DNA from 2 places in the Paenibacillus lacisediminis genome. Region 1 is predicted to be linked to the other one. Evidence: riboswitches for the same ligand, from Rfam matches in the RefSeq annotation. Region 1 holds a riboswitch; the other holds the start of a gene.

What was found. Region 1 has a riboswitch for cyclic di-AMP ahead of ACLD72_RS08435 (3D domain-containing protein). Riboswitches for the same ligand answer to the same signal wherever they lie in the genome.
Region 2: it holds a riboswitch for cyclic di-AMP, as region 1 does, so the genes downstream of both, ACLD72_RS04505 (hypothetical protein) here and ACLD72_RS08435 (3D domain-containing protein) in region 1, are expected to answer to the same signal.

What each region holds. Positions count from the first base shown of each region.
Region 1 covers NZ_JBKIAX020000003.1:481,004-496,759, reverse strand. The annotation lists gene ACLD72_RS08455 (alpha-glycosidase) at 1-1,621, opposite strand, end outside; gene ACLD72_RS08450 (transporter substrate-binding domain-containing protein) at 1,986-2,840, shown strand; gene ACLD72_RS08445 (amino acid ABC transporter permease) at 2,940-3,602, shown strand; gene ACLD72_RS08440 (amino acid ABC transporter ATP-binding protein) at 3,589-4,311, shown strand; cyclic di-AMP (ydaO/yuaA leader) riboswitch at 4,658-4,831, shown strand; gene ACLD72_RS08435 (3D domain-containing protein) at 4,836-5,492, shown strand; gene ACLD72_RS08430 (polysaccharide deacetylase family protein) at 5,567-6,415, opposite strand; gene ACLD72_RS08425 (dihydroorotate dehydrogenase electron transfer subunit) at 6,569-7,264, shown strand; gene ACLD72_RS08420 (dihydroorotate dehydrogenase) at 7,261-8,199, shown strand; gene lpdD (prenylated flavin chaperone LpdD) at 8,236-8,562, shown strand; gene ACLD72_RS08410 (molybdenum cofactor synthesis domain-containing protein) at 8,559-9,830, shown strand; gene mobB (molybdopterin-guanine dinucleotide biosynthesis protein B) at 9,857-10,360, shown strand; gene xerS (tyrosine recombinase XerS) at 10,434-11,522, opposite strand; gene ACLD72_RS08395 (spermine/spermidine synthase domain-containing protein) at 11,519-12,193, opposite strand; gene ACLD72_RS08390 (MarR family winged helix-turn-helix transcriptional regulator) at 12,238-12,684, opposite strand; gene ACLD72_RS08385 (CBS domain-containing protein) at 12,858-13,313, shown strand; gene ACLD72_RS08380 (MFS transporter) at 13,331-14,581, shown strand; gene ACLD72_RS08375 (outer membrane protein assembly factor BamB family protein) at 14,823-15,756, opposite strand, start outside.
Region 2 covers NZ_JBKIAX020000002.1:240,266-256,021, reverse strand. The annotation lists gene ACLD72_RS04520 (S-layer homology domain-containing protein) at 1-2,863, shown strand, start outside; gene ACLD72_RS04515 (response regulator) at 2,947-3,648, opposite strand; gene ACLD72_RS04510 (ATP-binding protein) at 3,635-5,188, opposite strand; cyclic di-AMP (ydaO/yuaA leader) riboswitch at 5,635-5,800, shown strand; gene ACLD72_RS04505 (hypothetical protein) at 5,908-6,312, shown strand; gene kdpF (K(+)-transporting ATPase subunit F) at 6,439-6,516, shown strand; gene kdpA (potassium-transporting ATPase subunit KdpA) at 6,765-8,444, shown strand; gene kdpB (potassium-transporting ATPase subunit KdpB) at 8,469-10,502, shown strand; gene kdpC (potassium-transporting ATPase subunit KdpC) at 10,549-11,166, shown strand; gene ACLD72_RS04480 (alpha/beta fold hydrolase) at 11,554-12,387, shown strand; gene ACLD72_RS04475 (histidine kinase) at 12,384-14,726, shown strand; gene ACLD72_RS04470 (hypothetical protein) at 15,059-15,439, opposite strand; gene ACLD72_RS04465 (hypothetical protein) at 15,436-15,696, opposite strand.

The DNA.
Region 1 (15,756 bases):
GGGTCAAGGTTCGCGGTTCGGGCGTATTGTTCATCCAAACCGTAAAATGCATCGCCTCGTCCATACGTTCATAAATGATGCACGGGTCCCCGGGTTCGGCATGAAGAAAGCGGAAGCGGCCCTGCCGCAGCGCGGTGTGCTTTTTGCGGAGCGCGATCATCAATTTGTAGAAATCGTACAGCTCCCGGTCCTGCTTGCTTTGATCCCATTCCATGCATTTCCGGCAATCCGGGTCCCCGTCGCCGGTCAGCCCGATTTCATCGCCGTAAAACACGCACGGCGTTCCGATGTACGTAAACAAAAACACGACGCACAGCTTCAGCTTGCGTTTGTCGCCGCCGACTCGGGCCAGCAGGCGGGGGGTGTCATGGCTGCATAGCATGTTGAACACGACCTCGTTCGTCTGCTGCGGATAACGCATAATCAGGGCACCCATTTCATCCGAAAAAGCGCAGCCGTCCATGCCCCCGGTAAAAAACTCCAGCACCTTGTCAGCGAACGGATAATTCATGACCGAATCGAATTGGTCGCCGAGCAGCCAGTTAAGCGAATCGCTCCAAACCTCGCCAATCAGGTAGGCGTCCGGATTGGCCCGTTTGACGACCTGGCGGAATTCCCGCCAGAAATGATGGTCGATTTCGTTGGCCACATCGAGCCGCCAGCCGTCCAGCTTGATCTCCTTGATCCAGTACTCGGCGACGCCGAGCAAATATTCCTTCAGCTGCGGGTTGGCGGTGTTGAATTTCGGCATTTTCGGAAAAAAGCCAAATGTATCGTACGTTGGAACTCCGTTTTCCACGCGCGCCGGGAACTTGTTGACATGAAACCAGTCGGCGTAAGGAGAAGCGGCCCCGTTCTTCAGCACATCCTGAAACGGCGGAAACTGCTCGCCGCAATGGTTGAACACGGCGTCGAGCACGACGCGGATGCTGCGTTCGTGGCAGCTTTCGACGACCTTTTTCAGCAGCTCGTTATCGCCGAAATGGGGGTCGACTTGTTTATAGTCCATCGTATCGTATTTATGATTGGAGGGCGCGGTAAACAGCGGCGTGAAATAGATGGCCGTGATGCCGAGGTCGACCAGGTCGTCGAGATGATCGAGAACGCCCTGCAGGTCGCCGCCAAAGAAGTTTTCCCGGGTCGGCTTTCCGCTCCAGGTCTCCACCGGCTTCGGATCATTGGACGGATCCCCGTTAGCAAACCGCTCCGGTATGATTTGATAAAAAACCGCTTGTTTGGCCCATTCCGGGACTTTAAACACCTCGATCTCGTGAATATACGGAAATTCGAACAATTCGCCGGGCGGGGTTGGCTCTTCCGTTTGAATTCCCGAATCCTGCACGTACACCGTTTCGGCTCCGGAAACCAGTTTAAAAGCGTATGACAGACGCTTGAATTTGGGCCGGACGGACACCTCCCAATAGTCGAACATCCGGTCATGCGCCGCTTTTTCCATCGCCAGTTCCTGATAGGTGCCTTTCCAGTCGTATTTGTCGCCCGTGAGGGCGAAAACCCGTTCGACATCATCCCGTTTCGTGCGAAAGCGAAGATGAATTGTTGCTGGGTCATAGGCATAGGCCCACTTGTCCCGGGGGACGTGATAGAGAGCTTCAAGCAGCACGGATCGACGCCTCCTCTTTTTCATCGAGTATTGGTTTCCATGGTCCCATTATTCCCAAACTTTTCGCGGAGCATGAACTGGAGATAGCAGGTTAGCCGGCGGCACGCTTGATGATGAGCAATGGGGGGTTGTTTATCAAACCATCGTTCAATATGTACCGCGCCATAAATGGCCGAGGGTCAAGCGGTAATAATTGACCAAAGTATTATAAATGAAGGGCGCGCGGGAGAGCGGGGAACGGTTAATGTGTGAAAATCTGATGAATGGCATGAAAATCCTTTGCATATATATACAATCTGATTTATAATTAGCCCAGTAATGATCACGTTAATAATTTGTGGAAAAAAGGACAGGAGAGAGACGAATGAAAAAATGGGGCATATTACTAACAGCTGTCTTGATGCTAACTTTCGTGTTGGCAGCCTGCGGACAGGGAAAAAATAACAGTGCAGGCCAGGCCGGTAATACCGGAGGCCAAACCACACAAAACGGCGCGCAGGCGGCCGAACCGGATACAACTACAGCGGACAAAACATTGACAATTGGTATGAGCGCGGATTTCCCGCCGTACGAGTTCCACATTAAAAACGAGCAAGGCGAAGACCAAATCGTCGGGTTCGACGTAGAGATCGCCAATGAAATCGCCAAGGACATGGGCGCGAAGCTGGAGATTAAGGATTTGAAGTTCGACTCCTTGCTGAACGAGCTGGCAAGCGGCCGTGTGGATCTGGTCATTTCGGGGCTGAGCCCGACGCCGGAACGCGCCAAGCAAATCGATATGTCGAAAATTTACTACAAAGCCGAGCAGGCGGTAGTGACCCGTGAAGCGGATAAAGACAAATTCAGCACGATGGAATCGCTGGAGGGCGCTAAAATCGGCGTGCAGCTAGGCTCCATTCAAGAGGAAATGGCCAAGAAGGTCCCGAACGGTAAACTGACTTCACTGGCCAAAATCAACGATATTATTATGCAGCTAAATACGAACCGTGTGGATGCGGCCATTTTGGAAGGTCCGGTAGCGGAATCGTTCGTTAAGAACGTCAAAGGGCTTGTCATCACCGACGCCAAACCGGAAAACGAAGATGAGGGTTATGTAATCGGCGTGAAGAAAGGCAACCAGGAGTTGCTGGATCAGGTGAATTCCACGCTGGACCGCTTGATCGGCGACGGCAGCATCGATAAATTCGTCACTGAAGCGAGCGCGCTGGCCGAGAAATAATGGCGGATTGCAACCTGCAGAAAATAGCGAAGGTCTTTTTCGCTATTTTCTGTTTTTTTGCGTAAGGGTTTGAGGTAAACGAGGAGGAATGAATGCTTTATGGATTTGATTTCGATGTTTATGGAGTATAAGGGCTACTTTCTGGCCGGCGTGCAGTATACGCTGGTGCTGGCGGCGATCAGCGTGGTCTGCGGTTTTTTCCTGGGGCTGATCATCGCCTTGCTGCGCATGTCGCCTTGGGGGATCGTGCGTTTTCTCGGCCATGCCTGGGTGGAATTTTTACGCGGCACACCGATGATGGTGCAACTGCTGATCATTCACTATGGGTTTGCGTTTATGTTCGACATCAACTTTTCGCCGATTCAGTCAGGGGCGATTACGCTGTCGATCAACAGCTCGGCTTATTTGGCGGAAATTTTCCGCGCCGGCATCCAGGGCGTGGATCGCGGGCAAGGGGAGGCCGCCCGTTCACTGGGAATGACCAAAGGGATGGCGATGCGGCATATCATCATTCCCCAAGCGATCAAATCGGTGCTTCCTGCGATCGGCAACGAGTTCATCACGATTATCAAAGAATCGTCAATCGTATCGATCATCGGTACGACCGAGCTGATTTTCCAGGCGCAATCGGTCGTGACCATTACGTACGACGGCATGACGCCGTATCTGATCATCGCAATCATGTACTTTATTTTGACATTCACCTTGTCCCGTATTTTGGGCGTGTTCGAAAGGAAGTTGAAGACCAGTGATCACCGTTAAAGGTTTGCATAAAAAGTTTGGCCAGCTGCACATTTTGAAGGGGATCGACCTGGAAATTTCCAAAGGCGAGGTCGTCGTCGTCATCGGTCCCAGCGGATCGGGGAAAAGCACGTTTTTGCGCTGCCTGAACCTGCTGGAGGTTCCGACCGAAGGCGAAATCCGTTTCGAAGGCGAATCGATTACCGGGAAGGGGCACAACATCAACAAAACCCGCGAGAAAATGGGTATGGTGTTCCAGCATTTCAACCTGTTCCCGCACAAAACCGTCCTCGACAACATTACGCTGGCGCCGATCCGCGTGAAAAAGCTCGACAAGGGCAAAGCCGAAGCGATCGCCATGGATCTATTGCACACGGTCGGGCTGGAGGATAAACGGGACGCGTATCCTTCCCAGCTGTCCGGCGGGCAGAAGCAGCGGATTGCGATCGCCCGCGCGCTGGCGATGGAGCCGCATGTGATGCTGTTTGACGAGCCTACCTCGGCGCTTGACCCGGAAATGGTCGGCGAGGTGCTGGACGTGATGAAGAACCTGGCGGAGCGGGGGATGACGATGGTCATCGTCACCCATGAAATGGGCTTTGCCCGCGAGGTCGGAGACCGGATTCTGTTCATGGATCAGGGCGTGATTCTTGAGCAGGGGACGCCGCAGGAGGTGTTCGGCGCGCCGCAGCATCAGCGCACGAAGGATTTTTTAAGCAAAGTGCTGTAGGGTTGATCGCAATCCGATGAATTCAGGCTTCTCCTTAGCGGTAAAAAATGGTCTTATTGCCGGACATTTTACACTTCGGGTTGAAATAGCGGAAGTTTTTGTACCTATTCTTGGGCAGATGCCGCAAATGAGGCGGAATTTTCTTGCTCCTTTGAACAATAAGGACAAAAATGACCGCTATTTTTTGTTTGCCTGCTCATTTGGCCAAATAACGCCCAAAATGACCGCTATCCACTTCCAATTTTACCGATTTGTCATGATTTCTTCGACGAATTTATCGCATGGGAATGCGGGTTTCCGCGTTATGGATACTATTTCCTGCCCCAATGGTTACAAAATTGTGATATATTCAGGTAAGCCAAAACCTGCCTCGGCAGGTGCGGGGGATGATTCACCGAAAAACGGAGCGTTTAACGGACGAGGCCGGTTTTCTTGGGGTGAAGCGCTGAAACAGGGCGCCGGGGATATCCTTTTTCCCGAATCCGACAACTAACTCCGCAGGCGTATAAAAGGAGGACGGACAGTTGAGAAATCGCATATTTTCGAAAATCGCAAAAACAACACTGGTGGCCGCAAGTTTAGCGGCGGTTTTGCAAACGGTACCTGTGCACGCGGATGCGGTACATACGGCAGGGGAAGGAGATACCTTCTATCTGTTGTCCAAGAAATACGGGGTCGGCTTGGAGCAGTTGATGGACGCCAATAAAGGGATTGATCCCGGCAATATATACGAAGGGTTGAAGTTGACGATTCCGGAAACGGAAGCTCCTGCGGCAAAGACGATGAAAGCCGAAGCGGCGTCGGGGCCAAACTTATTGGCAACGGACAAAGTCGTCGAGGCCTGGGGAAAAACGTTTAATTATTCCAATACGATTCAGGTGAAAGCATCGGCCTACTCGGCAGCCGCCGACGAAAACGGAAAATGGGGTGCGGTCGATTATTTCGGCAACCCGCTGAAGCTTGGTACGATCGCCGTCGACCCTAGCGTGATTCCGATGGGAACGAAAGTGCTGGTCACCGGCTATGACCATGAAGGTTTGCCGAAGCAGGCGTTCGTGGCCACCGCCAGCGATCAGGGGAGCGCGATCAAAGGCAAGCGCGTCGACATCTTCATTCCCGGCAGCAAAGCATCCGCCATGACGTTCGGGTTTCAGGATGTCACCCTGTACGTGCTGAAGTAAGGTTCATTTTTGGTAAGCCAATTTATAAAGCGCGAGCGCTAGACTATAGGGTCTGATGCCTCGCGCTTTTCTTTTTATCTATACTTCGTCGTATGCAGCAATTCGGCTAAATCGACAAACTGATAACCTTTGGCCCGCATCGTTTGTATAATTTCCGGCAAAGCCTGGACCGTCCCGTTTAAGTTAGATCCGACGCCCCCTCCGGCGTGGAAAAGCACGATCGACCCGGGCCCTGCGGCGCCGAGTACGTTGGCTTCGACCTTGGATTTGTCCAGCCCTTTCCAATCCAGCGAATCCACGTTCCAGTTAACGATGGTGTAGCCGTTTTTCTTAACCCATTGGATTTGAGGTTCGCGGATTTCGCCGTAGGGAGGACGGATCAGCTTCGGCCGATACCCGACGGTTTGCTGAATGATTTTATCCGTGCGTAAAATTTCCGCTTGAAACTGCTTTAGCGACCGTTTTCCGAAATTCGGGTGGCCAAAGGAATGATTGCCGATGAGGTGGCCCTCATGGTGGATCCGTTTTACGAGCGCGGGGAATTTTTTCGCCCGGTTGCCGACGACAAAAAAGGTCGCCTTTACGCCCTGCTTTTGCAAAACGTCCAAAACCCGCGGCGTAAATCTTGGGTCCGGCCCGTCATCAAACGTCAGCGCCACCTGCTTGACTCTAGGTCCGTGAAATTTAAAGGTTTCGGAATATTTGCGCTGGAGCTCGCTTAAATCGGCCGGCTTGGGCTTGGCGTTCGCCTGAACCTGTGCGGCGGCTGTGGCGCTTGCTTCCGTGCCGTTAGGCTTTAGCGCGGCAGCCACAGCGCGGGGCGTTTCGGAAAGGGCCGGCATGACGGGCATGCTTCCCCCCGATAAACCGGTCACCGCCAAAATGGAAATGGAAATCAGCACGTTTCTGAACAGGGTAGACAACGAATTTTCCTCCTTCGTCCGGGTGTTGTTATGATTTGGTATGCCCATCTTTACCGGGATTTATAAAGAAGCATGCTATGAAAAACATCACAGACGTTCTTCCCGAAAAATTGCATTCTTTGATGAAGCAGACGTAAGGAAGAGGTGGATTTGGTGGCTATTGTGGTTAGCAACAGGCACATTGCTGACGGCGTGTTTTTATTGATGGCGGAAGGCCGCTTTGCCGGGAAAATGGGCCAGTTTTATATGCTCCGCGCCGGCGAAAGGTATCCTTTGCTGTCGCGGCCGATCAGTATTTTTGATTTGACGGAGGACCGGATCGGATTTTTGTACCGGGTTGCCGGGGAAGGAACCAGGCTGATCTCCCAGCTGAAGCCCGGCGATTCGCTCCAAATGGAAGGGCCCTTTGGCAACGGCTTTCCCCCGTTGGCGGGGAAAACGGCATTTGTCGGCGGCGGCATCGGCATCGCCCCGTTTTATTTTGCCTTGAGAACGGCGCCGCAGGCCGATGTATTTCTCGGCTTCAGCCAGGAAGCGTACATGGTGGAGGAGTTTCGCCAGGCGTCTACGGGCCGGATTTTGGTGGATGTGGGCGGATCGATACTCGACCGCGTCGATTTTGGCGCATATGATACGATCATCGCCTGCGGACCGCATCCGATGCTGCAAGCCGTGCAGCAAAAGCAGACGAGTCCGGAAAGCCGGGCCAAGGTGTACGTGTCCCTGGAAAACCGGATGGCCTGCGGTATCGGCGCTTGTTTGGTGTGCAGCGTGAAATGCCGGGATGGCCGCAAAAAAGCGTGCACGGATGGTCCCGTTTTTCCGGTGGAGGAGGTGGTGTTTGCGTGAGCGGGATCGACTTGTCTTGTTCCATCGCCGGGGTTTCCTTTAAAAACCCGATCGTCATGGCTTCCGGCACGTTTGGTTTCGGACGGGAGTACGGTGCGCTGTATGATCTCAACCGGCTTGGAGGGATCTGCGGCAAAGGCTTGACCCTGCATTCGAAGGCGGGGAACGACGGCCTTCGCGCGGCCGAGACGCCATCCGGGATGCTTAACAGCGTTGGGTTGGAAAATCCGGGCGTCGCCGCCTTTCTCCGCGAAGAATGTCCGTATTGGGAAAAGCTCGATTTGGCGCGAATCGCCAATCTGGGCGGAAACACGCTGGAGGAATATGCGGAGGGCGCGCGCCTGATCGATGAGGACGCCGCCCGGCGCAAGCGGGAGGGGCGTCAGGCGGTCGATATGATCGAGTTAAATATCTCCTGCCCCAATGTGAAGGAAGGCGGAATGGCCTACGGGATCAAAACGGAGATCGCCCGCGGCGTTGTCCGCGAGGTGCGCGCGGCCACGAAGCTGCCGCTGATCGTCAAGCTGTCGCCCAATGCCGAAGACATCGCCGGGATGGCCGCGATGTGCCAGGAGGAGGGCGCGGACGGGGTCTCGCTGGTCAACACGTTTTCGGCTATGAAAATCGACATTTACCGGCGGCGCAGCTTATTCGACAACCTGTACGCCGGTTTGTCGGGACCGGCGATCAAGCCGATCGCATTAAGGATGGTCCATCAGGTGTGCCGGGCCGTTACGATTCCGGTCATGGGTATGGGCGGCATCAGCAGCGCCGAGGATATCATCGAGTTTATCATGGCCGGGGCGGCCGTCGTTCAGATCGGGACCTACAATTTCGTGCAGCCGCGCGCGGGCGAGCAATTGGTGGCCGGGCTGACCGAGTTTATGCGCGCCGAAGGCATCCGAAATTTGGACGAAATCCGCGGAATCCTTTAAAATGTGGTTACATGGACAAAAGGAGGCTGCGGCATAGTGACATTTGACGACATCAAGCTGGAGGCGATTCCGATGGGGCGCGATTTGCTGCTCACGATTGGCGGCGGAGAGGTCCATATCGGGGCGGCGTCCACCGCTTATGAGGCGGAGGAGGGCATCGTCGTGCAAACCTCGGCCGTTCCCGGCCATAAAGAGCACACGCTTAGCGAGGAATTCGCCCGCCGGGCCGCCGCGGCGCTGAATCGGACGGTGACCGTGGTCATGGGAATCCATTACGATGATTTAAGCAAGGCGGAAATTGTGGCCGTTTCACAAAAAGCCTCCGCTTTACTGGATGAATATTTGCAGGAGGTTAAAAAATGACTACCGATTCAGGGCAAGACAAGTTTCGCCGCAAAGCGCTGCAGGTTCCGGACGCGCAAGCAAGGATTTTGCCTTATGTCCACCGCCTGCCGGCAGAAACCGTAGCGCTGCCGGACGCACAAGGGCGTATTTTGGCCGGGCAGGTCACATCTCCGCATCCGTATCCGCATTTTCGCCGCTCGGGGATGGACGGCTTTGCCATCCTCAGCCGGGATACGGCTGGCTGCGGCGCGAACCGTCCCGTGCTGCTTGAGGTTGTGGACGAGATCCCCTGCGGCTTTTTGCCTTCCGTATCGCTAACGCCAGGAACAGCGGCACGCATTATGACCGGTGCGAAGGTGCCGGACGAAGCCGATGCCGTGGTCATGTTTGAAATGACCGAGACGGTCCAGGAGGACGGCAAAACATACATCCGGCTCGTCCGGGAGATCGAGCCGGGCAAGAACATTACCCCCGTGGGATTGGAGCTCGCCGCGGGAGAGGTTATTTTGGAGCCTGGACGTAAGCTGGGGGCCGGTGAGATTTCCGTGCTCGCGACGTTTGGAATCGACCGGGTAGCGGTGATCAAACGGCCGCGGATCGCGATTTTTTCCACCGGTTCGGAGCTGCTGGCAATCGGCGAACCGCTGCAGGACGGAAAAATCCGCAACAGCAACGCGTATATGCTGGCCAGCCAGGTGAGGGAAGCGGGCGCAGAGCCGGTGATGCTGGAGGCGATTCCCGACGACCTGGAGCTGGCCCGCCTGCGGGTGCGGACGGCATTTGCCGATTATGATGCGGTGGTCACGACCGGGGGCGTCTCCGTCGGGGATTTCGACATTATGGCCGATCTCGTGTCCGGAGGCGATGTCGAAATGCTGTTCAACAAAGTGACGATGCGTCCCGGCAGCGTGACGACCGCCGCCGTGAAGGACGGGAAGCTGTTGTTCGCGTTGTCCGGAAACCCCGGCGCCTGCTTTGTCGGCTTCGAGCTGTACGTGCGCCCGGCGATCGGCCGGATGCTTGGCGTTCCGCAACCGTTTTTGCCGGAAGTAACGGCGGAGCTGGCTAGGTCTTACCCCAAAATCAACAACTTTACCCGTTACGTTCGGGGGAGACTGGAAGTACAAGAGGGCAAGCTTTATGCTTATCCGGCCGAACTCGACGAATCGAGCGTGATGATTACGATCAAGGACAGCGACGCGTTGATCGTCATTCCTCCTTCCAGTGAACCGAAAGAAGCGGGAGAAATGGTCACCGTGCTGAAACTTCCGGGCGGTTCTGTTTGAGCATCAGGAACAAGGAGGGCAACGAAATGGCGCCGATCATCCAAATCGTCGGCTATAAAAACAGCGGTAAAACGACGTTAATCACTCGCCTGCTGGAGATGTTTCATGCCATGAATCTTCGCGTTGCCGTCATCAAACATGACGTCCACGGCTTTGAGGTTGATCGGGAAGGGACGGATACATACCGCCACCGTGAGGCCGGCGCTGCCGCCGCCGCCATCGTCTCGCCATGGCGAACGGCGATCGTGGAAGAGCGGGAGACGCCGCTGGCGGGGTTGATCGGGCATTTTCAGGCGTACGATCTTATTCTGGTTGAAGGGTTTAAGCGCGAGCCTTATCCGAAAATGGTGCTGCTCCGCTCCGCCGAGGACGCGTCTTTGCTGACGGAGCTTAACGGGGTTTGCGCCGTGGTGTACAGGGAAGGGGAGATCCCCGAACTGGAGCAGCTAAAGCAGCCCGGGCTTCGCTGCTTTGAGCGGAACGATCTGGACGGGATTGCGGCGTTCCTCAAGCAACATGTTCTCGTCTGAACAAAAAAGGACTCTCCAGCTTAAATAACGGGGGAGTCCTTTTTTGTCGTACGGTGGCCGGCAACTGACCTCTTTACGATCCGCCACTGACTCGGCGCTCAATCGCTTCGGACATCGTTTTGTCGGTGAGATGGGCGTAAACCTCGGTCGTTTCCGTCGAGGCGTGGCCGAGCTGTTCCTTCGTTTTATAGATGTCGTTTTGCAGATAATAGTCCGTGGCAAAGGAATGGCGAAGCTTATGCACGGTCAGGTACGGTTTGCCGAAACGTTTGGCGTATTTGATGATCATCGCCTGAATGGCCCGTTTCGTCATCCGCTTGCCTTCCTTTTGCCCGTTGGGGATGGCGACGAACAGCGCTTTTTCCCGTTTCGGCGTGCGGTAACGCGTGTGCCGCAGCGTTAAATAATGGGCGAGATCGTCTTTGGATTGCTCGCGGAAATAAACCGGTGTTTTGAACGTTTCGTCATTGTTCCCTTTGCGGTACACATAGATGAGCTTGTTGTTCAAATCCAGATCGTCGGCGTTCAGGTTAACGACCTCGGACACCCGCAGTCCCGAATTTAGAATCAGACTGGCGATGCAGGCGTCGCGTTCTTTATTTTGCTCGTAAGCGTACAGCGCCTGCTTATTACCCTCGATATCGTGGCCATACCCTTCGGCGATGTAGCCGATAAATTCGAGCAGTTCATCCTCCTCGAGAATTTTCCCCTTGAGCTTGGCCGCCGTATCCTTCGGCTTGTGGATGCGTTTGATTTCCACCTTGGCCATAATGTTGCGTTTCAGCAGCGGGTAGAAATTTTCATCCTCGGCGATTTGGCTTAAATAATGGAACAGGGAGCGGAGGGACGACATTTTGCGCGATACCGTGATTTTTGAATTCGTCCCCTCGGTCCGGGTCGTCAAATGCAGCCGGTAGCCGACGACGTCCTCCATGCGCAGCGTCTCCAGATCGGTTAGCGTGACTTCTCCGTTCTTTTCCGCCTTCGTTAATCCTTCGGCCCGCAGCCAGCCGAAAAACTGCTCATAGTCCCGCACGTACTCCAGCAGCGTGGAAGGGGACAGGTCGGGCAGCTTATAATCGATGAACTGCTGCACAAACCATGGCATTAACGGCGTTTTTTCGTCGAGTTTTTTACGGTCGATCGCTTTTTGCACATTCACAGGCCGGCACCTCCAGCCCGCACCAGAAACACATAATCCGGATCGCCATGGCTTTGCGGCACTTCCCGGATCTCCACGTTCCCGAAAAAAGCGTGCAGCCGCTCGGCGAACTCCGGAGAGGGAGTGGCGCTCCAAAAAGAAATGCATCCGTCCGGATTGATCCGCCGGCTGAGCGCTTCAAGTCCCCGGTTGTCGTACAGCGACGCGTTCCCGTCAAACACCTTCCAGTCCGGGCCATTATCGATATCGAGGCAAATCAGGTCAAACGTTTCGTCAGTCTCCCAAATCCAGGCGATTAGATCGGCGTGCACCAGCCTGGTTTTCGGATGCCGCAGGGCATTATCCGATACCGGGGCCAGAACGGTCCGGTTCCATTCGATCACTTTCGCCTCGATTTCGACGACCGTAACCTCCTGTACCCGCGGGTCCCCCAGCGCTTCCTGCAGTGAAAAGCCGACGCCCAAGCCGCCGATCAGCACTTTGCCGGGGGTTTTCGTTTGCTCCAGGGCGCGCTGCACCAGCAGCCGTTCTGATTCCCCATTATAAGTTGCCATCAGAAATGTGCCGTTGCTGATAATTTCATAAAATTCGCCGCGCCGCTGCAGTTGAATTTCCCCGTACGGAGTAGAGGCGCGTTCGATGATTTCGGCGGGATGATGGGTATCGTTCATAAATAACTACCTCCCATTTAGTTAACATAACAATAATTATGTATCTAATTTTCATTTGCTTTGGAATGATCCAGCAGCGCCTGGTTAAATCTCTCCAAATACTGGCCAAATTGCCAGGTATCCTCGTCGGACCAATCTTTGAGCAGTTCACTGATCCGGTTTAACCGGACCAGCTTGTAAGCAAGATACTCCGTGGTCCCCAGCTCCGTGATCTCCAAAAAATACGCCCGGCGGTCATCGGGATCGGGCGTGCGCTTGACGTAGCCTTTTTGCTCCAGTGCAGCAGTCTGCCGGCTTACGGTGGAGATATCCAGTTGAAATTCGTCAGCCAACGCTTTGACGCCGATGGAGCCGAAGGAGCGGATGTGATGCAGCAGCAAATAGGCGGAGCGGTCCAGGTTGCCGTTTTTTTTCGCCGCGGTTACGAAGGTAATCCGGCGATATAAGATGGCGATTTCCAACTCGATCGTTTCCAGGGAATTTTGATCCATATCATGAATACCTCACAGCTTTTTAATATAATTTTATCGTAACATATCATCTGTGGAATTTGAAATGAAACCAGGCGGCGCAAGACTTGGGAGGGGAGCTGGCGACCCGGCCGCAACCTTGACAAAAAAGCAGGTAGTTGTATAATACAATTATATCGATTAGGGGGATTTGCATGCAAGCGCATGAAATTATGATCAAGCAGGTCTACAAGGTGAAAGAAAGCGATACGGTCCGTTCGGTGATCGAAAGGTTCATCGAGCATCGGATCAGCGGGTTGCCCGTCGTGAATGAACGAAACGAAATCGTCTCATATATCAGCGATGGGGACATCATGCGCTACATCGGCAAACACCGCGATGTCGTTGTCGATTCGATCTATTATGTGGCCGTCTTCAAAGGAGATCAGGAGGCTTACGAGGAAAGAGCCAGAAGATTGCTTGACCTCAACGTTATGGAAATCGGCAAAAAGAAAGTCATTAAAGTTTCATGGGATGAAGAAATCGAGGACATTGCGGCTATTTTGGGGAAAAAGCAAATCAAGAAGCTTCCCGTCGAGCGCAATGGGGTGCTCGCGGGCATTATCAGCCGCGGGGATGTCATCCGGCATTCCTTCAAATCTTTAATGTAAGACGAAAGGAAGATTATATGTCATCATCTACATCATCGGCCAAAACCGCGCCGCTAAGCGGTACATCAAGTCCTTTGGAGCTTGGGGAACCAAGCTTGCTGAAACAACCTAAGTCCGTATGGGCTGTTTTTTTTGCCTCGATCATCGCCTTTATGGGACTCGGTCTCGTTGATCCGATCCTTCCGGCGATTTCGGCAAGCCTGAACGCTACGCCCAGCCAGGTTACTCTGCTGTTTACGAGCTATAACGCCGTGATGGCGGTAGCGATGCTGATCACGGGGGCGATTTCCTCCCGCATCGGCATCAAGTGGACGCTGCTGGCCGGCATCGTCGTTATCGCCGTCTTTTCGGCGCTTGGGGGGATGGCCGGCGATGTCTGGACGATCATCGGGCTGCGCGGCGGCTGGGGCCTTGGCAATGCCTTGTTCGTGGCCACCGCGTTGTCGGCCATCGTTACGCTGTCAAGCAGTGGCACGGGCAAAGCCGTCATCCTGTACGAAGCGGCGGTGGGCCTCGGCATTTCGGTCGGGCCGCTGCTCGGGGGCTGGCTTGGCGCTATTTCCTGGAGAGGCCCGTTTCTCGGCGTCGCTTCCTTGATGGTCATCGCTTTCATTGGCCTCATTATGCTGATGCCCAAGGAGAAAAAAGGGGAGGTTACGCGCTCCCGCACTTCGATCCTGGCCCCGTTTAAGGCGATGAAATATCGTTCCCTGGTTGTATTGGGGCTGACCGCTTGCTTTTACAACTTCGGCTTTTTCACGCTGATGGCTTACGCTCCGTTCGTCATGGGGCTCGATGAGCACGGGCTCGGTTACGTCTTCCTGGCCTGGGGCATTTTGCTGGCCATTACTTCGGTCGGCACCGCCCCCAAACTGCAGGAAAAATTCGGCACGCTCAAATCGATGTGCGCTATGCTGTTCCTGTTCTCTTTAGTGCTGCTGGCGATGGGCATTTGGGCGGATTCGCCTTGGGTGATCATCGCCGCCGTCATTTTTGCCGGAGCGCTGCTCGGCAACAACAACACCCTGATCACGACAGCGGTCATGAACGCCGCGCCGGTAGAGCGGTCCACCGCATCCGCCGCGTACAGCTTCCTGCGCTTTTTGGGAGGCGCGGTTGCTCCGTTTTTGGCCGGGAAGCTGGCCGAATGGTACAGTCCGCATGTTCCGTTCATCGTCGGAGCCGGGTTCGTGATGCTGGCGGTCGTGTTCATTGCGTTAAACAGCAAGCATGTGCAGCATGTCGACCAGGTGGAATCGGGGCACTAACGCCGTGCCGTAATAACTTCGACTGATCACTCGGAGCGCTCTGCAGCGCTTCGGGTGATTGATTGCTCTTCCGGGCGGCTGCCATGATATAATAAACTCCTAATAGATAGTACCTCAGGATTAATGGCATGAATTAATATAATTCACCAGATTAACTATACAGAGCCCCGTTTGAGGGCAGCGGTTAGACCTTATGGTTTATCACGCCGCCCTCAAGCGGGGCTTAATCAGCAGTCGTTCATTATTGCAGTTCCTTCGGCAGCGCTACCGCCAGTAATCCTGTATCTGTTTGGACCAGCGCAGCTCCGTTTTTGACGAAAATGGTACCGTACTCCTGCGCTCCGGTCTTGACCCGGCCCAGCGTTTTGCCGGTAGCGGCATTCATAATATAGAGGTAACCATCTTCCGCCCCAGCAAATACCGCCTTGCCGCTGATCTGCAAATGCAGTCCCGGAGTAGCCGGGATGCTGAATTTCACGGTTTTGTCGCTGCCCAGGTTAAGCCCGGTAAGTTGCCCATCCTTATGGAAATATGCTGTTCCGTTGATCGGCCCGGCCAGCCACTGCCCGTATTCGGCATAGCTTTTGATCGCGGCCGCGTTTTCTTGCCCCCGCTTGATGCGCGTCAGTACTGCTTCATTGCTATCCAGGTTGCCGTCAACCGTATACAGCTCATTGTCTTGAAGCACAGTATAGTAGCTGCCTAACCGCCTTATATCACTCAGCGGTTGAAAATTTTCCTGCTTCGTTATTTTACCGTTGGCTGTGTTGAATGTAACCAGTGTCGCCAGGTACCCTTTGACGGGAGCTTTGGCCGTAGGGTCCGCATCCTGTCTTAATGTAAGCTGACCTTTGTTAAAGGAAACGGTGGAGTAAACGCCTTCCAGACGCCACAGCTTTTTGCCGCTGGCTGCGTCCAGCCCGAAAAATTGCGTCCGGGTATTGTCGACCGTGCTATAGACAACAAGCACTCCGCCATGCTGGCCGACAATGTCGCTTGCATACATGGGCAGCTTGCTATCCGCCCATATTTTTTTGCCTGAATCGGGATGATAGGCAGCAATACCGCCACTTTCATTGGTTACATATAACACGTCATTTAGTAAGGTCGCATATGCGCCTATTACGATCGGCGTTTTGGCTGCCTTAACTTTCCAGAGAACCTTGCCCGTTTTG
Region 2 (15,756 bases), on a different contig from region 1:
TCAAGGGGATAAATATGATTTTGCCAGACAGGATGGAATCAGCGGCTATACCGATGTTGCGGACCGTGAGCCTCCGTTGGTCCTGAACCCGGACGGCGAGGCTGAAATCGGCGAGGCTGAGGCCGGTAAAATTGCCTTTGCGGACGGAGAGTATCTCGTGACGGATACCGACTCCGGATTTCCGTACCACCGCTTTGAAATTGAGTTGGAGGAAGAGGTTCAACCCGCGGACAAGGTGGAGGTCTACTGGAAAGGCCGCACCCTGCCCGGACGCATTGTAACCCTGTATGCCTGGGATTATGATGCGGGCAAGTGGACTGCGCTGAAATCGGAGACCGGACAGGACGCCGAGACCGATATCATCCTGACCGCCGAAATTGAGGCCGGACGATATGTCCGTGACGGGCGTATTCAGGCCATGGTGCAGGATGAGGTCAAGAGCGCGAACGATCCTTTTACGATGCTGTGGTTTACGGATACGCAGTATTATGCCGAATCCTACCCCGAAATTTTTGACAGGCTGGGGGACTGGATTTCCGAAGAATATAAAAAAGGCACTTTTGCTTATGCCATTCATACGGGCGATATCGTTAACGTCGCGAATGATGAGCAGCAGTGGGCGGTAGCCGACCGCAATCTGAAAAAGCTGGATAATGCCGGTGTGCCGTACGGAGTGCTGGCGGGCAATCATGATGTCATCATCGACGGAGTCAATTACTCATACTTCGGCAAATATGTTGGAGCGGACCGGTATAAGGATAACCCTTGGTACGGCGGCGAAATGGACAACAACCGGAATCACTATGACCTGTTTTCATTCGGCGGCCATGATTTTATTTTCCTTTACATCGGCTTTGGCTTGGAGGATACGCCGGAGACTGTGGCGTGGGCCAACGAAGTGCTGCAAAAGCATGCGGACCGGATTGCGATCATCGGCATGCACGCTTATCTGGAAACCAACGGGACATTATCCAATATGGCGCAAAATGTGTTCGATCAGGTGATTGCGCCCAATAAAAATGTACAGCTTGTGCTAAGCGGACATTATCATGCGGCTAAACGGGTCGTGAAGACGGTGACGCATCCGGACGGCACAACCAGACAGGTGATCGAGATGCTGGCGGACTATCAGGGAGGGCCAAACGGCGGCAACGGCTATGTCCGGCTTCTGAAGTTTGATCCGGCAGCGGGCACGCTTGATGTGGATACCTATTCGCCATATCTGGATGACTACAATTTCTTCGATGATGCTACCGAGGACTTTACGGAGCCTTTTGCGTTCAGGGATATCCAAAAACGGGTGGCTACCGATTATATTGCGGTTAATGTGTACAAAGATACGCTGATCGGGGAGCAAAAGGGAATAACCTCCGGCAGTGTTGCTTCCGTGCCGTGGGACGGTCTTACGGCACGCCAAACCTACTATTGGTATATGGACATTACGGACGAATACGGCGCTTCGGCACGCAGCCCGATTTACCGCTTTACAACAGCCAATAATGGAACTACCCCAACGGTTCCGGGCGACAACAACGGAGATGATGACGATGATGAAGATGACGACAGGGGAAATAACGGTGGCGGAAAAGGAAATAATGGAAAAGGTTCCGACAGCGTAGGCGGCGGCGCGAGTGTCAACCCGGGGGGCAATGTCAAGCCTGCTCCGTCCGGTTCCGGCACGATCACCGCTCAAGCGGCTATTAACGGAAACCAGGCTGTTGTCTCCATCACTGAAGAGGAGCTCAGCGCAGCCTTTTCCAACGTCAGCGCAGACAAGAGAGGAATTAAAAAAGTATCCGTTGTACTGGACGACAGCGGGAACCGTTTCGACGGCGAATTTATCACCCAGCTTCCGTCGGCATTCTTTAGCGAAACGGATGGACGGAGCCTGATTGAGGTTGTTACTCCGCATGCCCGCGTGACTCTGCCCTCGGGTATGCTGAGCCGTACCGGTACGGCCGGTCCCATCGTGGAACTGGTTATCCGTCCCGACGTTCCAGCCGGATTATCATCGGAAGTGCTGGGGCTGATCGGCGGCAGACCGGCCATCGAGCTTGCGCTGCTCATTGACGGCAAGGACGTTGACTGGCAGGGGAGCGTGACGGACGTTGCGGTGTCCGTTCCTTATGTCCCTGGTGAAGGCGAACAGACCGACTCCCTTGCGGTCTGGTCCATAAATGCGGGCGGCCCTGCAAAAGCGGTGCTGAACAGCCATTACAATAAAGATTTGCAGGCGGTAGTATTTCATACCGGCCGTCTGGGGCATTTTGTCCTCGGGGGCAAGACGGTCTCCTATCAGGATGTGAGCCCTTCAAGCTGGTATGCCCAAGCTGTTAATTACCTGTCGGCAAGGGATGTAGTCAAGGGCAGCGGTGAAGGACGTTTTCTGCCGCGGAACGACATTAGCCGTGCGGAGTTTCTCGTGATGACCATGAATGCTTTCGGGATTGAGCCGGCGGCTGGTGAGGCCGGAAGTAATTTTGCGGACGCCGGCGACCGGTACTATAGCTCGTATTTGGCGGCGGCCAAGAGCATGGGACTGGTTCAGGGAACAGGGGATAACCGTTTCAGACCGGAAGCGAAAATTACCCGTCAGGATATGGCCGTGATCCTTCACTCCATCATCGCGGCGGCGGGAACCGAGCTGTCGGCGGATCACCCAAGTACGGCACAGAGCTTTAGCGACGCCGGCGATATTGCTGACTACGCGCAGCCAGCCATCAACGATATGTTGGGGGCTGGCCTGATGCAGGGAACCGACGACGGCCGTCTTTCTCCGCAGAGCTTTACCAACCGGGCGATGGCGGCGCAGGTAATTTACAATTACCTTATTAAAAGCAGAGAAGCTATTTCATTAGAATGACACTTTTCTAGTGGAAGAAACGCCCCGCAGGCCTGCAGCTTGCGGGGCGTTATTCCGTTTTCTAAGGGGCAGATATGGGTGGATTACTCCCCGGAAAGCAGGCGATATCCGATCCCCGGCTCCGTAACAATTAACTTCGGTTGTGTCGAATCTTCTTCCAGTTTCTTACGCAGATGTCCGATATAGATCCTCAGGTAGTGACTTTCTGACTCATCATGATGGCTGCCCCATACTTCCTGAAGCAGTTGCCGCTGCGTTACGATCTTCCCGGCGTTCGAGGCGAGGACTTTCAGCAGGTCATATTCTGTCGGGGTCAATTTTACCCGTTCTCCATTCATTTCCACAATTCGCTGCGCCAAATCGATAGTTAGTCCACCAATCCGAAGTACTGGTTCGTTTGCCGATTTGGCTGCGTGGCGCAGTGCTACACGAATTCTGGCCACCAGTTCTCCCATGCTGAACGGTTTGGTCACATAATCGTCGGCACCGCTATCCAAGGCCACGATCTTGTCTTCTTCCCTGTCTTTAGCCGTCAGTACGATGATCGGCACACTTGACCAGTCCCGTATCCGATTCAACACCTCCATCCCGGAGATATCCGGCAATCCGAGATCCAGCACGATCAGGTCCGGATGAATCAATGAGGCCTGCAGTACTCCTTCCTCTCCCATGGACGCTTCATGAATTGAATACTGATGAGCCAGTAAAGTCACCGTCAGCAGCTTGCGAATTTGAGGTTCGTCATCGACAATTAATATACGGGCTCCATGTTTATTTATAGCCATCCTCCTCCATTTCTTCTAAATGTACTCCGCACTGCTTGCTTAGGGGAAGTGTAATTTTAATTACGGTCCCTTGCGGTTCATTCGGCTTCGCCGTTATGGTTCCATTGTGCAACTCCACGATTCCCTTGCAAATGGCAAGTCCCAATCCCGTGCCCGTTACTTGCTTGGCAGTAGCGGAACGGTAAAATTTTTCGAAGATCCGGCTGTATTCGTCACCAGCAAGTCCGATTCCCGTATCGGAAACAAGGATAACAAGCTTGTCGTCCTCGGGTCTTACCGTTATGAGAATATCGCTGTAATCCGAACTGTATTTGATCGCGTTGCTGACCACGTTGACCAGCATTTGCTCGAGCAAAATTTCATCGCCCATTACCATAGGAACGGATGCTGGAAGGTCTACCCGCAGCTTTCGATGCTGCTGAAAATCTTTGACTTGTGCCAAGGTGACGCCGATCAGATCTTCTACATCACACCAATTTTTTCTGAGACGCAGCATGCCGCTTTCCAATTGCACCATGCTGAGCAGGTTTTTGACCAACCGATTCATACGGAGGGCGCCATCCCGAATGGTAAGAAGCAATTCCGTACGATCCTCCGAAGAAAAAAGAGAATTGCCTTCAATTAGGCTGGTTGCCGAGCCGATAATGGCGGCTAACGGAGTGCGCAATTCATGAGAAACGGAATCCAGAATAGCTGTGCGAAGCCGTTCCGATTCAGCCGTCAAATGAGCGATTTTGGCTTCCTCCGCCAGTTTCACGCGAGCAATGGCGCTGGCCGCCATACCGCCCAGGGCATCCAACATCCGCAACTGCTCGGTGGTGAACCCGCTTTTCCGATCTTTCAGATTGAGCGCCAATACCCCGTGCACACGGTCTTCGGTTCTCAGCGGCAGGTAATGGCCTGGAGAATCTCTCAAGGTATTGGTTCCGTATCCGACCGCTTCGCCGTGATCGAACGCCAGCTTGGCCATCACTTTTTCCGTTTCGCCCTGTCCCCAATCGCTATGAACCGAGGAGCAATGGGTCAGCACTAAATTGCTTTGTTCGCCCGGCAAATAAATCGCAATCTCCGTACCGATGGTTTGTGAAACTTGCTGGGAAACATTATTGAGCAGGGAATGAATGTCCGTGATATCGCTCATTTGCCGGCTCAGCACGTAGAGCGCGGCTGTATGCTCCTCCCTCTGCTTAGAGTATAGCAACTGCCTCTTCAGCTTTACCGCCAGGCTGGCCGTTAACGCGGCTACTGCCAAATAAACGCCAAACGAGATCAGATAGCGCAAGTCCGCGATCGTAAAACTCAAAGTTGGAGAAACGAAAAAGAAATCGAATGCCAAGACTCCCATAACTGCGGCATAAAGAGCTGGACGCAGTCCCCAGAGGGCGGCACTCAATAGCACGGGCAGCAAATAGAGAAGTGCAATGTTGACTAAATCAAACGCTAGTCCGAACGGCTGCATGGCGACGGTCATGAAAGCGATGAGCAAAGTGATGCTTACATAAGGCTTCCATAGCATCCACCTCGATTCCGGCTTATACATGTAACCCCTCCTGTCCGTCTATATTCCCGCTTCTAACTATAGTTCAAGGTAATGTAAAAAAGGAATAAAATAAACCGTTCAAAGGTGTAAAAATTCCGTAAAAATACATGAAAAGCCATATAATCATGAGTATTTGCGAGGAAAATAAAGATTTAATGTTCTGAGAGCGCTAACCTCATCTTAAAGTTTCTTTTTTTCACGGATATGCTAGCTGCATCGTTTTACAACAATTTAGCTAAGGAGTAAGATACAATCCATGAATTGAATGGCCATTCGATTCTGAATGGATTTGCCGATCGAATACGAAGTCAACGAGCCGAAGCTTGTGTGAGAGCAAGCCGATCGAAACCGTTGGGGGCGTCATCATCGGTCATAACTCATTTGTCAAAGACGGAGGGCGCCTCTCACCGCCCGAATCGTCAGCTAGCTGTAATTGAAAATGATGATTTCATGTATCGCTGAATCCTTGAAAGACACAAGGAACGGGGGAACCAATAGAAGCCATTAGCCGGCTTCATGGGGTGAATCACCCGGCATATTCAAATGCCGGGTGTAGGGCGACTCTCACGCCCGAATCCGTCAGCTAACCTCGTAAGCGTGTGGAGAGGCAACATTTTGTCGCGGGCCGGTCGGGTCGACTGCAAGAAGCCGCGGAAAAGGTTCCTCTTTTCCAAGGCTTCTTTTTTGTTGCCTTCTTTCTTGATCCGGGGGAGGAAATTATGGAGAAAAGCCGTATTTTAGTGGCCGCTTCCAATCAAGCGGGGAGAAACTTCGTTCAGTTGCTATTGTACCGAAAAGTCCCGGTAGCGGTCCTAACCAATAATAAAAGGGAAGAAAAGTTGCTGAGGGAATTGGGAGTGGATGAGATTTTGCGTGTAAATACCACCCGTAATCAAATGGGCGGGGTGCCCGCATTTCCGATCGGTCGCGTGTTTATCTTTGAGACCAGCTTGCCGCTGAGCTGCCAGTATTTGCAGGTCGCTTCCCGCTGGTCGTGCGGGGCGGTAACTGTCGTGACGACGGCGTGGCACCCGGATGCGATTTATAAGCAACTCGGTGCTTCCTACGTGGTGCACACAAAAAGCGGGGAAGTCGGGTTTCTGCTCAGCCACCTGACGGATTAACCATTGGAGGAGTGTCATGATGCTGGATATTTGGATGGTACTAACGTTGACCGTCGCCTTCGCGCTTATAGTTGGATTTGTCGTTTGGTGCGGTAAAACGGTGGAGGATACGGGAGGCGAACGCGAATGACCATCGTGTTGATTTTTACGTTTGCATTGCTGATCTATCTAATCTATGCGTTGCTTCATCCGGAAAAGTTTTAACGAGTTTTGTTTATGGTGAAAGTTCAAAACGTCGAGTTTTGTTTATAGTGTAAGTTCAAAAAGTCAGGTTTTTAGGACCGAGAAGGTTGGATGAAGCTAGGGACTGAGTAGCGGAGCGTACGTTTTGGGTACGTGAGCAACGGAAGGCCCGGCTGAATTCAAGATTCGACGTCGAGTCCTCTTCTTTGAACGGCTTCGTCATGGAAAGATGACTTTTTGAACTACCTCTAATAGTGGGAGGAACGGTCATGGATATACTGCAAATCATAATCGTAATCGGTATTTTAATGCTGATCGCCAAACCGCTCGGTAATTATTTGTATCACGTTTTCTCTAACGAACCCAACCGCACGGATAAAATATTCGGGTGGGCCGAGAAACCCATTTATGCGGTCATCGGTCTGAAGCATCGCGCGGGCATGAGCTGGAAACGGTACGCGATCAGCTTTATCGCAACCAACCTTATGCTCGTCGCGGTAAGTTACTTGCTGCTGCGGGTGCAGAGCGGCTTGCCGTTGAATCCCAACGGTATCGGCAATATGGAGCCGACGCTGGTGATGAACACGGTGATCAGCTTCATTACGAACACAAATCTGCAGCATTACAGCGGCGAGACGGGGCTGACGTACTTCTCGCAAATGGCTGTGATCATGATGATGATGTTTACGTCGGCGGCTACGGGCCTCTCGGTCGCAGTCGCGTTTGTCCGGGGCATTACGAGCAAGGGCAAAACCTTGGGTAATTTCTTTGAGGATTTCGTTAAGGCGCATACGCGGATTTTCTTCCCGCTGGCGTTGATCGTCACGCTCGTACTGGTCGCGCTGCAGGTGCCGCAGACGCTTGGTTCTACCCTGACGGTAACGACGCTTGAAGGCGCGAATCAGCAGATTGCGATCGGGCCAATCGCTTCGCTGGAGTCGATCAAGCATCTGGGCACCAACGGCGGCGGCTTTATGGGCGCTAACTCGTCGCATCCGTTTGAAAATCCGAACCCGCTGACCAATGTGATTGAGATCCTGTCGATGTGGTCGTTGGCCGCGTCGCTGCCCTTCATGTACGGCAGATTCGCGAAAAGCCGGAAGCAGGGTTGGGTTATATTTTCGGCGATGATGGTCTTGTTCCTTGTGTTCCTTACTGTTGCTTACACCGCCGAGAAGAGCGGCAATCCGGTGCTGAACGCGCTTGGCATCGATGCTTCGCAGGGCAGCATGGAAGGGAAAGAGGTGCGCTTCGGCATCGCTCAATCCGCGCTGTTCACTACCGTGACGACGGCGGCGACGACCGGCACGGTCAACAATATGCACGATACGCTGACCCCGCTCGGCGGTCTTGTGCCGCTGGCGGAGATGATGCTGAACGTCGTATTCGGCGGAAAAGGTGTCGGGCTAATCAATATGCTGATGTACGCCATACTTGCCGTGTTCATCTGCGGGCTTATGGTCGGCCGTACGCCGGAGTTCCTTGGCCGCAAGATCGAGCCGCGCGAGATGAAGCTGATCGCGATTGCGATTCTGGCGCACCCGTTCATCATCCTGGCGCCGACGGCGATCGCCTTCCTGACCGATCTCGGCAAAGGGGCGATCTCGAATCCCGGCTTTCACGGCATCACGCAGGTGCTGTACGAATATACGTCGTCGGCTGCAAACAACGGTTCCGGCTTCGAGGGGCTGGCGGACAATACGCCGTTTTGGAACATGACGACCGGCCTGGTGATGTTTTTCGGGCGGTATATATCGATGATCGCGATGCTCGCCGTCGCCGGATCGTTGACGCGCAAGCAATGGGTGCCGGAGACGATCGGCACGTTCCGCACGGACAATGCGCTGTTCACCTTCCTGCTGATCGGCACCGTCATTTTGATCGGCGCGTTGACTTTCCTGCCGGTGATTGCCCTGGGGCCAGTCGCTGAGCATCTGACGATTCGTTAAGTAAGAAAATGGGGGGAAGTTGCCATGAACGAAAAACGTAAAAAAAGCATGTTTTCCGGTCCGCTTGTTGCGCAAGCCTTGAAGGCTAGCGTCATCAAGCTGAATCCGGCCGTTATGATGAAAAATCCGGTGATGTTCGTCGTTGAGGTTGGCACAGTCATCGTACTGCTGATGACGGTGTTCCCTGGTTACTTCGATGCGGAGGACCGCATCGGCTTTAATCTCACTGTGTTTGTGATCTTATTGTTTACGGTACTGTTCGCTAATTTCGCCGAAGCCTTGGCGGAGGGCAGAGGCAAGGCACAAGCCGATACGTTAAAGCGGACGAAGAAAGAGATTACCGCGAACAAAGTGGTTGGCAATGGCGTTAAAACCGTGCCTTCGACGGAGCTGCGCAAGGGGGATATCGTCGTTGTTTCTCAAGGGGAGATGATACCCGGTGACGGTGAAGTGATCGAAGGGCTCGCCTCTGTCGACGAGTCGGCGATTACCGGCGAATCGGCGCCGGTGATCAAGGAAGCGGGCGGCGATTTCAATTCGGTCACCGGTGGAACGCGCGTAATTAGCGACCGGATTAAGGTGAGAATTACCAGCGATCCCGGGGAGACGTTTATCGACCGGATGATCGCACTTGTCGAAGGCGCGAAACGGCAGAAAACGCCGAATGAAATTGCACTTAATACGCTGTTGATCAGTCTGACGCTTATTTTTCTGATCGTCGTCGTGACGCTTGGACCGATCGCTTCTTATGTGGATATTGATTTGGAAATTCCGGTACTCATCGCCTTGCTTGTTTGTTTGATCCCAACGACGATCGGGGGCCTGCTGTCGGCCATCGGCATTGCCGGCATGGATCGGGTGACGCAGTTCAATGTGCTGGCGATGTCCGGTAAAGCGGTTGAGGCTGCGGGAGATATCAACACAATGATTCTCGACAAAACCGGAACGATTACCTTCGGGAACCGGATGGCCAGCGAAATTATACCGGTTGGAGGCGCGGGCAACGATGAGGCGGCTGCTTGGGCAGCGGTATCTTCGGTGCAGGACGAAACCCCGGAAGGCCGCTCGGTACTGGAGTGGATGAAGAAAAACGGGAAATCCTATGACGCCTCGCTCGGCGAGGGTGGCAGCTTTGTTGAATTCAAGGCGGAAACGCGAATGAGCGGCGTCGATCTGAAGGACCGCCGCCAGGTGCGCAAAGGGGCGGTTGACGCCATTCGCAAATGGGTGGCTTCACAAGGCGGGTTGATCCCGGAGGATTTGGAGAGACAGGCCAATCGCATCGCCTCGGAGGGCGGAACCCCATTGGCCGTGGCGGTCGACAAACAAGTATTCGGTGTCATTTATTTGAAGGATACGGTAAAGCCCGGCATGCGGGAACGGTTTGACCAACTGCGGGCGATGGGCATCAAGACGATCATGTGCACCGGCGACAATCCGCTGACGGCAGCGACCATCGCCCGGGAAGCAGGCGTCGACGATTTTATCGCCGAGAGCAAGCCGGAGGATAAAATCGCCGTGATCCGCCGCGAGCAGGCCGAAGGCAAGCTGGTCGCGATGACCGGCGACGGTACGAACGATGCGCCGGCATTGGCGCAAGCGGATGTCGGGCTGGCGATGAACAGCGGCACAACCGCGGCTAAGGAAGCGGCCAATATGGTCGATCTCGATTCCGACCCGTCAAAGATTATCGAGGTGGTGGCGATCGGCAAGCAGCTGCTCATGACGCGCGGCGCCTTAACCACGTTCAGCATCGCCAACGACATCGCCAAATATTTTGCGATCATTCCGGCCATGTTCATGCTGGCCATTCCGGAAATGGAAGCCTTGAACATCATGAAACTCGGCTCGCCGCTTTCGGCGGTGCTATCGGCTTTGATCTTTAACGCCATTATCATCCCGCTGCTGATTCCGCTGGCGATGAGGGGCGTCGCCTACCGGCCGATGAGCGCCTCGCGCCTGCTTAGCCGCAACTTGCTCGTATACGGCTTAGGCGGCGTTGTTGCCCCGTTCATCGGCATCAAGTTGATTGATTTGCTCGTTCATTTGTGGATTTGAGATGACTTTTTGAACAACATCTTAAAGCGGAAAGAAGGAACCGGCTATGAGTAATATTGCGCAAGAGGGACGGGACGGGCGCTCCGGGGGAGTTGTTTTCTGGATTGCCCTGCGCGCCAGTCTATTGTTCATCATCCTTTGCGGTATCGTATACCCGCTTGTCAGCACAGGCCTCGCGCAACTGCTGTTCCCACATCAGGCGAATGGCAGTTTATTAAAAGATAAGGACGGCAACGTGGTCGGCTCCGAATTGATCGGACAGTCGTTCACCGACCCAAGCTATTTCCAGGGGCGCGTATCGAGCATTGATTACAAGGCGGAGGCGTCCGGTTCCAACAACTACGCGCCTTCCAATCCAGATATGCTTGCGCGTACGCAAGCGTCAATCGAGCAATGGCACCGGGACAACCCGGATGTACCGATTGATCAATTGCCGATTGCCCTCGTTACCAACTCAGGCTCGGGACTTGATCCGCACATTACGCCGCAATCAGCGTTGGTACAGGTGCCGCGAATCAGCAAGCTAACAGGCATTTCCGCGACTGACCTGGAAACGCTGGTAGGCAAATATACGGAGAATCGCGACCTGGGAGTATTCGGCGATAGCCGGGTCAACGTGCTCAAACTTAATTTGGCTTTAAAAGAGATGCTGGGATTTCTATAAGTCGAGTTCAAAAAGTCGGATTTTAAGCACCAAAGCGAATGCTTCCGAAGTGCGTTTTTTCAAACGCTTTAGGTCGGATGAAGCTAGGGACGTAAGGAGCGGAGCGTACGTTTTGGGTACGTGAGCAACTGAAATGTTTCCGTAGGAAACATGCTTCGGAAGCATATGCCCCACCCGGCTGAATTCAAGATTCGACGTCGAAACCACTTCCTGACCTGCTTCGTGATAAGAAAAACGTTTATCGACGTAAATTCTAGGAAGACAGACCGCGTTTAGCGGTAGCTTTTCTTGCGATATAAGGAAGCTAATACGTGGATGCCTATTCTTTCTTATATCTTCAAAAGACGACTTTTTGAACAACCTCTACAAAAAGACGAGGTGATCCAATTGCCTATTGCACAACTCAACGGAGCTTCGCTCTATTATGAAACGCAAGGAAACGGGACTGCTATTTTTTTTATCCATGGACGCGGCTGGACGCATCGTATGTTTAAACCGCAGCTGGACTATTTCTCGAAACATTACCAAGTGATCGTTTGCGATCTGCGCGGCAATGGCCAATCGGGTAAGTTGCGGCAATCTCCGGATGAGATTATTGACACCCAATGCCTTGATTTGATTATGCTGATGAATATGCTGCACATCCGCGATGCCGTGTTTGTCGGTATTTCTTATGGCGGGTTGATCGTTCAGCAGATAGCCGCACAGTATCCGGAACGGGTGAGAGCGATCGTGATCGCCGACAGTTTCTGCCGCAGCGGAGACTCGACGATCGCCGGCAAGCTGCAGCTTGCCGCGGCATATCTTAGTTGCCTGGCTGATTATGCTCCTCCTCAATTGCTGTTCCCTTCGCTTCGCCTCATGTATCAGCGTTGGGACTTGGCTTATAGCGAGCTTAGGCGAAATTTGCTGGATAAACGTCCACGTGAGCTGTACCGGCAGCGGTTGGCAACGAGCCGTATCGATTATTCCGCCCAGTTGGCTTCCTTTGATCGGCCGGCGCTTTGTGTGGTTGGCGATTACAGCGAGTATAGCTTCGCTTGCATGAGAGAAGTGGTCTCTCATCTTTCCCATGGACGATTGGATGTCATACCCGACGCTGTTGATCCAAGCAATCTGTGCCAGCCGGACGCGTTTAATGCCATCGTACAGCAATTTTTAGAGGATGAAGTGATGGTGGAGCGATCGTTGACCCCATCTCGGGAGGTGGCCAATGAGTGACCGAATTTAGGCGAAAAACGCCGGAAGAAATTTTACGATCGATTTCGCAACTGCGGAAGGGGCGGCTCAAAATTTTGATTGGCCCGGTTAGCGGTTCGGGCAAAACGTATCATATGTTGAACGAAGGCAATCTGTTAAAACAGCAGGGGATCGATGTGGTCATTTGTGCGATATCGACCATGCAGCGAGCGGAAACCGTGCAACAGACGATGGAACTGGAGCGAGTGCCGAGCATCCACTGGTGGAAGGCAGGCAGGGAGTACAAAGATTTGCCGCTTGAAGCGATTTTGGCCCGCAATCCGGAGGTGCTGCTGGTTGACGGCCTCGCTCATCGCAATCGTAAGGAGGCGAAGTTTAAGACGCGCCTGGAAGATGTTCGCTACTTGATGGAGCGCGGGATCAGCATTATTACGACGATTAACGTATATGAGCTGGATGGAGTGGATGAGATTGTTTTTAAGCGGACGGGAATTCGGGCGGAAGAAACAGTGCCTTCGGACACGCTGGACCTGGCTGATGAAGTGCGGCTTATCGATGTTTCGCCGGAGACGATGTTGAAGCGGATTGACGAAGGGGTACTTGGCGATCAAACGCTTCCGGCGCTGGCCCGGCGCGGCAATCTCGGCATCTTGCGGGAAATTTCGCTGCGGCTGATGGCGGAAGGGGTTAACGATTCGCTCGAGAAGCATCGCGAGGAGCTCGGGTTGGTCGGTCCATCGGGTGCGGCGGAGCGGATCCTTGTTTCGGCGCAATATCACTGGAACGGATCGCTTTATGTGCGCAGAGGGCAGCAAATCGCCAAACGGTTGAATGGCGACTTGATTGTGGTTACGTTTGTCTTGTCCAGACGGAAATTATCGAAGGATCAGCAAATGTTCAAGCGTTCGATCCGGAAGCTGGCAGAGAAGATAGACGCCGAATTCGAAGAACTTCCCCTTCTGCATCTGCGCACGCTTCCGTCCATGCTCGTACGTTATGCCATTCAAAATAACGTCACCCGAATTGTGATGGGGCATTCCCAGAAAAGCCGCTGGCAGGAGCGCTGGCAAGGTTCAATTGCAGGCAGGGTGCTGAGAAAAATGCGGAATGTGGACGTGTTTTTGATGGCGGATCGCGCTAAGCATGAGGGAGAGCGGATACTGCCGATCAAACCGAAATCAAGCGGCGGGGCAGAGCCGTTCCGCAGGCTTAGCTCCAAAGAAATAGAGAGGAAAATTGAAACGATCCGCCGCGGTACGTTTAAAATATATATTGGTGCTGCTCCAGGTGTAGGCAAGACTTATAAAATGCTGCAAGAAGGCAATAGTTTGCAATGCAAAGGAATCGATGTTGTGATCGGTTTATTGGAGACGCACGGCAGAAAAGATACAGCGGAACAGATAGGTGAATTGCCGCTTATTCCAAGGGCGAAAATCGCCTATCAGTCGGCGCAATTGGAGGAGATGGACACGGAAGCCATCATCGCCCGTCATCCCGAAGTCGTGCTGGTTGATGAGCTCGCGCATACGAACGTGCCGGGCAGCCGCAACAAGAAAAGATACGAGGATGTCATTCGTTTACTGGAAAGCGGTATTTCCGTAATTTCTACGCTCAACGTACAGCATCTAGAAAGCTTGAACGATGCGGTGGAGCAGTTGACTGGCGTCCGCGTGCGGGAGACGGTGCCGGATGCGATACTGAAAATGGCGGATGAGGTCGAACTGATCGATGTGACGCCGCAAATGCTGCAACAACGCATGCGGGAAGGGAAAATTTATGCTTTTGAAAAAGTGGATCAGGCGCTGGGCTCGTTTTTTAAAATCGGCAATTTGATTGCCTTGCGTGAACTGGCGCTCCGGGAAATTGCCGACGATGTAGATGAACGTTTAGAATCATGGGATTGCAATACCTCACAGCGCGGATCACGGCATAGGCAGGAGGTTATCTTCGTCTGTGTAAACACTGGTCCAAGAGCTGAACGATTAATTCGCCGCGGCTTTCGCATCGCCCATCGGCTCAAGGCGGAATGGTACGTTCATTATGTACATCGTGGCGCAGCCATATCCGATACCGATAACAAGCGGTTAGATACGCTACGCCAATTATGCGAACGGCTCGGGGGAAAGATGGAGGTGTCTGAGCTTGGGGGCCATAGGAATATTGGTGAAGCGTTACTGCAACGAATGGGTGAGGTGCGCGCCACCCAACTGATCATCGGGCAATCCCGCAGGCCCCTATGGTATTCGCTGGTTCAGGAAACGGTTGTTCATTTCATGCTCCGCCGTGCCCGCTGGATCGATATGTTGATCGTGGCTGATTTCGATCGGGCGGTTTCCGAGGAAGGGCTGCAATCGATTTAGGTTATAGGGTTCTGACAAGCGCCGAAGCAACAATACCGGAAAACAACAAATACGAAAACAACACCGGGGGAACAAGCCGTTCCCCAGTTTCATAATCACAAAGTTAAATCCCCAGATTAAACATAAAAGTAAACTTAACAGTTGCATATTCTAGAATAAGATCCCCGGCATTCAGTCTCGTCCTTATTTTAAAGAGAATGTACAAGAATTAGGGCCAAAGCTAGAACAACTTTTGAAAGCAGATCGATAACACTTCCGACAAAAAGCAATTTGTTAATACATTTTTTAGGGAGAGTTATGTGAAAAGAAACTGGCTTGATAAAAATCAAAAACTAATAAACTATAAAGTTTTTGAAGTCAATGATTGTTTGACTTCTTATGAAATAATCAACCCCGAGTATTGCCTCAAAACCGTAAGGAATTTTTGTCATGGCTAATTGCAAAGTGTAATTTGACAGATTGTTTGAATTGATTGAGATTTCGTCCACAGTTTGTTGAAATGCTAGTTCACTTTTACCACCAATCCCATACATCCGAACAGCTCTGCCGATCTCAGTATTAATCAAGAGACCAATCGAAGATACAATGTCAGTATCAAACACCGAAATTGCACAGCCAGTGTCAAGAAGGACATTTTCTAGAATAATTGTGGTAGATTTGTAGCGTAATTCAAGGGTGACAAGCGGCAGGCCATTCTTCATGTTAATCTTCATTGTAAGCCACGCACTCCAGTAAAGGGTTGCTCAATAATCTCAAGATTCTCATGAGAGGTGTGGTAAATGTAATATTCCCGACTGGGGTCAGCGAGGTGGTGTTCTTTATAAGCTTGCCAAGCATAATTTGTATCATCAAAATCTGAAATAACCGCCAGTTCCTCCACTTGACGCTGTTTATTGACGGATTTTGCAGAGATAGCTTCAAATAATACCCAACGGTCAGGAAACTGCTTTCGAACCTTAGACCATTTCATCAATAACACCTCAGATCCTTTCCAGATGTTATTATTGTACTATAACAAACATGAAGATGA